2 regions of the Cyanobium sp. ULC082 genome follow, and region 2 is predicted to be linked to the other one. Evidence: riboswitches for the same ligand, from Rfam matches in the RefSeq annotation. Region 2 holds a riboswitch; the other holds the start of a gene.

Region 1 (2,376 bases), 490 kb from region 2:
GGCTCCCTGCCAGAGGCCGAGACCGGCCCGCAGGATCGGCACGGCCAGCAGCGGCACGGCTGCATCCACCACGGTCCCTTCACAGGCCGCCAGCGGGGTCTGCACCGTGACGGGCCGCTGCGGCAGCCAGTCGCGGATCGCCTCGTAGGTGAGCCAGCGGCCCAGCTCGGCCATGGCGCTGGCGAACAGGGGCGGCGGGGTGGCCTGATCGCGGAGCACGGTGAGCCAGTGGGCGATCAGGGGATGGGGTGGCACCACCACCCGCAGGGACATGCTCATGCTGAATCGCGCCGCGGCGGGGCCTGCCATAGCTTGAGGGTCCAAGCTACGGCTGTGCCTGTGTTCTTCCCTTCCCGCCGGGGGGTGCCCCTCCTGGGTCTGCTGCTGGGGCTCGCCGTTCTGACCCTCGCGCTGGCTTCACCGGTGATTGCGCCGGCCTGGGCGATCACGGCACCGGAATTGCGCGGTCAGCGTTCACTCCAGGATCTCCAGCCCGACATGCGGGGCCGCGATCTCAAGCAACAGGAGTTTCTCAAGGCCAAGATGCAGGGTTTCGATCTCAGCGATGCCGACCTGCGCGGTGCCGTGTTCAATTCCAGCGACCTGCGGGAAACCAACCTCAGCGGCGCCAATCTCGAGGACGTGGTGGCCTTTGCCACCCGCTTCGATGGCGCCGACCTGAGTGGAGCCGTGCTGCGCAACGCCATGTTGATGCAGAGCCGCTTCACCGATGCCGTGATCGATGGCGCCGACTTCAGCGAAGCGGTGCTTGACCTTTCGCAACAGCGAGCCCTCTGCGCCAGGGCCAGCGGAGTGAACCCGAGCACCGGAGCCGCCACGGCTGAAAGCCTGGGTTGCGGGTAGATTCACGGCCCGGTTCCCCTTGAGATCAGCCTGGGGAGGCAAGGGGGAAAGTCCGGTGTGAACCCGGCGCTGTCCCGCAGCTGTGAAGATCCGAACGCCGGTGCCAACCGGTTTGAGGATCCAGTCAGAACACCCGCCGGATCGCACCATCAAACCCGGCGCGGACCGGTACCCACCGAATGAATCATCGAATCCGGGTCGCTGCCGCGGCCCCGGCTCTTCTGCTGTTGCTGGGTGTGCCGCTGCTGGCGGCCCCGGCCTCGGCCCACCATCTGATGGAGTTGTTTCAGATCGAAGCGAGCCCCCTGGGCGGCTTTCTCAGCGGTCTGGGTCACCCCCTGCTCGGCCCCGACCATCTACTTTTTCTGCTTTGTCTGGGCCTGGTGGGGCTTCAGCAACCGGGCCGCTGGCTGATCGGGCTGCTGGCCGTCGGGCTTGGCGCCAGTGGCGTCGGCCTGCTGCTGCCCAACCTGCCGGGTGCTGAACTGCTGGTGGCCCTCTCCCTGGTGGCTCTCGGCCTGGTGGTGATCGGCCGCTGGCCCCGCTGGGTGCTGCTGCCGGCGATCGCCCTGCATGGCTACGTGCTAAGCGACGCGGTGATCGGCTGGGAAGCCGGTGCGATCGGCTTCTACCTGCTGGGTCTGCTGATCAGCCAGGCCACCCTGCTGCTGGCGGCGGTTGCGCTGATCCGCCCCTGGGCCGGCCGGCTCAGCCCCACCAATCTCAAGCTGGTGGCAGGCATGCTGATCGGCATCGGTGCCACATTCGCCTGGACCGGCCTGGTGCCCTGAGATGGAAACCACCAACCAGCGGCGCCTGCCGGTCACCGTGGTGACGGGCTTCCTCGGCGCCGGCAAGACCACCCTGCTGCGTCATCTGCTTCTCCACAGCGGCCTGCGTCTGGCGGTGATCGTCAATGAGTTCGGCGAGGTGGGGATCGACGGCAGCCTCCTGGGTGCCTGCGGCTTCTGTCCGGAGGAGGAACTCGGCGACCGACTGGTCGAGCTGGCCAACGGCTGCCTCTGCTGCACCGTCCAGGACGATTTCCTGCCGACGATGCAGACCCTGCTGGAAGCCTCCGACAGGCTCGACGGGATCGTGGTGGAAACCAGTGGACTGGCCCTGCCTGAGCCCCTGGTGCAGGCCTTCAGCTGGCCCGGGATCCGCACCCGCACCCGCGTCAATGGGGTGGTGGCGATGGTGGATGGCGAAGCGGTGGCCCAGGGAAGTGTGGTGGGGAATCCCGCCGCCCTGGAGAGGCAACGGGCCGCTGACCCCAGCCTCGACCATTTCGACGACCTGGAGGAGCTGTTCGATGAGCAGCTTGAAGCCGCCGACCTGGTGCTGGTCAGTCGCTCCGAGCAGCTCGATGCCGACCAGTGGGAACGCGTGCGCGCGCGCGTCGAGCGGGCCTGCCGGAGCGGAACCCAGCTGCTGCCGATCGAGAACGGCCGGATTTCCCCGGCCCTGTTGTTTGGCCTGCAGCGGGATGAATCGGCAGGCGAGGCCCAT
Region 2 (2,376 bases):
TCAGCCCGATCCACATCGGCCTGCTGCTGCTGCTGCTGCTGGGGCCGAATCCCCTGCGCCGCGGCGGCCTGTTCGTGCTCAGCTGGATGGTGACGATCGCCGTGATGGTGACGCTGCTGCTCACCGTGGGCCATGGCCTGCTGCTGAGCATGGAGCAGGGCAGCAGCCACCGCACCGGCCTGGATCTGATGGGCGCCGGCGCCCTGCTGGCCCTGGGCATCCGCGATCTGCTGCCCACCAAGGCGGCCGGCAGTGAACCGGCCGGCTGGATCCGCCAGCTGGATCGCTTCTGCGCCCTGCCCCTGCCGCTGCTGATCGGGGTCAGCGCCGCGATCGAAGTGATCAGCCCCGACGACCTGTTCCTGCTGGCCAAGGGGGCCTCGGCCCTGCTCGCCGCCGACCTGGATCGGGCTCAGGAACTGTTGCTGGCCGGCGCCTTCACGCTGGCGGCCAGTCTGCTGCTGCTGTTGCCATTCCTGGCCGTGGCCCTGGCGCGGCAGAGCATGCTGCCGTTGCTGCAACGGGGCAAGCAGGCCCTCTATGCCCGCGGCGAACTGGTGGTGGGCGGCCTGAGCCTGGCGCTCGCCGCCTATCTCGCCTGGCAGGGGATCGAGGGACTGCGACTGGCCTGAGCGCCGCTGTGGTCTGACCATTACGACACAACCGGGCAGCGTGCCGGTTTCAGCGCAGAATGGCTGGGATCGGTTTTCGGTGGTCACTCCCGAAAGGCAACGAGGAAAGTCCGGTGGGGAACCTGGTTCAGCCAGGAACCGAGTCCGGCGCTGTCCCGCAGCTGTGATTGAGCGCCCCTCCGGGTCCGCGCTCCTCAGTCAGAACGCTCGCCGTTTCCTGTTCCCTTCAATCCCGGCGTGGACCGGGTCATTCGATGATTTCCAGCCCCACTTCCGCCAGCCGCAGCCTGGCTCCGATCCTCTGCCTCTCGGCCCTGGCGATCGTCCTGGCAGGCCAGCCGGCCCAGGCCCACGGCATCGCCCATGGCGGCCTCAGCTCCGGCTTCCTGCATCCCCTGCTGGGCACCGATCACCTGCTCCTGCTGATCGGGGTGGGCGCCGCCGCCTCCTACATCTCCGGCCAGCTGTTGCTCTGGGCCCTGGCCGGCGCCATCGGCGGCGGCATCTTCGGGGCGATGGGCGGCGGCCTGCCTGCCGCTGAGGTGATCGCCGCCCTGGCGATTTCAGCCGTGGCGGTGCTGGTGCTGCGCAGCCACCGCTCCGGAGCTGCCCCGGCCCTTGGCTTCTGCGGCACCCTGATCGCCGGTGCCGTCGCCGTGCACGCCATGCTCCACGGCCAGGAAGCCCCCGCCGGCATGGCAGCGGCGAGCTGGTGGCTGGGGGCCTTCGCCGGCTCCCTGCTGGTGAGCGGAGGCACCTACCTGGTGCTCAGGCGCCTGCCGGCCCACTGGACCACCAAGCTGGCCCTGCTGCTGGCCCTGTTCGGCGGCTTCCTGGTGCTCGGGCCGATCGGCCTGCTGGCGCGCTGAGTCGCGCCCGGGCGGCTTCACGCCAATGGGCTGGATGGGAGCTCCCACGGCTTAGGTCGCAGACTCCAGACCCAGATGCTCCACTTCAGGAGTGCTGACCCCGTTGAAGAAGTCGATCCAGACCGATGAATCAACGACGATCACCCCGGAGCATCGGGCTGATCGAGCCGCTGGGCTTCCAGGTCGCCGTCTCACTGCAGCTGGCCACGGAAGGAACGGATCTCACCCTGCCGCTGAATCTGCACCTCGGTTTCGATCATCGGCACCAGGTGGATGGTTCCATGGCGGGCATGGTGGAATCGGCGAAGTCGCGGCGGGCCTTGGCGCCAGCGAGCACCGTGAAACCACCGGGTGATTCAAAGCCCTGACCGGAAGCCTCTGGACCCTTGAGGTGAAACAGCCTGCGGATGGAGGCTGACGGCTTACCCGATGCCTGCTCGAAGGCGCGAAATCCCAGCACCGGGCAACAGAGCAGCAACTCCTCCAGGAAGCCGATGCCTCTCCAATTTGTTATCTCCACGATGCGCATGCCCTCGGGTTGGCCGGAGGGCACGAACAGGCGCAGGGCGAAGGGGCGGGCGGGGGTCATGGCATCTGGATGGCTCAGCTTTGCCGTCACAGCAAGGGGGGTAGGCCTAATTCCTCAAGGAACCCATTGTGTTTGTCTCGAGCATCTCGAATCGATTGCTCCAGGGACGCCAGCTCGGCATTGACTTTGAGCAGGTCGATCTCCTCCTCGGCGACGGCCGTGCTGATGTAGCGAGAGATGTTCAGGTTGAAGTCGTTCTTTTCAATCTCCGCCATCTCCACCCGGCGGGAGTAGCGAGGTTCCGGCTCCCGCTGCTGATAGGTGTGGAGGATCTTGCTGATGTGCT

The links. A riboswitch is a leader RNA that binds a small molecule or an ion and turns the genes downstream of it on or off. The one in region 2 is predicted to bind cobalamin.
Region 1: linked by a shared signal. The riboswitch ahead of ACXMDY_RS04445 (HupE/UreJ family protein) and the one ahead of ACXMDY_RS01850 (HupE/UreJ family protein) in region 2 are both predicted to bind cobalamin.

Annotation. Positions count from the first base shown of each region.
Region 1 is NZ_OZ376397.1:825,264-827,639, reverse strand. Features, by position in the region: gene upp (uracil phosphoribosyltransferase) at 1-279, opposite strand, end outside; gene ACXMDY_RS04450 (pentapeptide repeat-containing protein) at 340-864, shown strand; cobalamin riboswitch at 858-1,019, shown strand; gene ACXMDY_RS04445 (HupE/UreJ family protein) at 1,044-1,655, shown strand; gene cobW (cobalamin biosynthesis protein CobW) at 1,657-2,376, shown strand, end outside.
Region 2 is NZ_OZ376397.1:340,072-342,447, reverse strand. Features, by position in the region: gene ACXMDY_RS01855 (GAP family protein) at 1-632, shown strand, start outside; cobalamin riboswitch at 686-861, shown strand; gene ACXMDY_RS01850 (HupE/UreJ family protein) at 887-1,501, shown strand; gene ACXMDY_RS01845 (hypothetical protein) at 1,758-2,090, opposite strand; gene ACXMDY_RS01840 (type I restriction-modification system subunit M) at 2,117-2,376, opposite strand, start outside.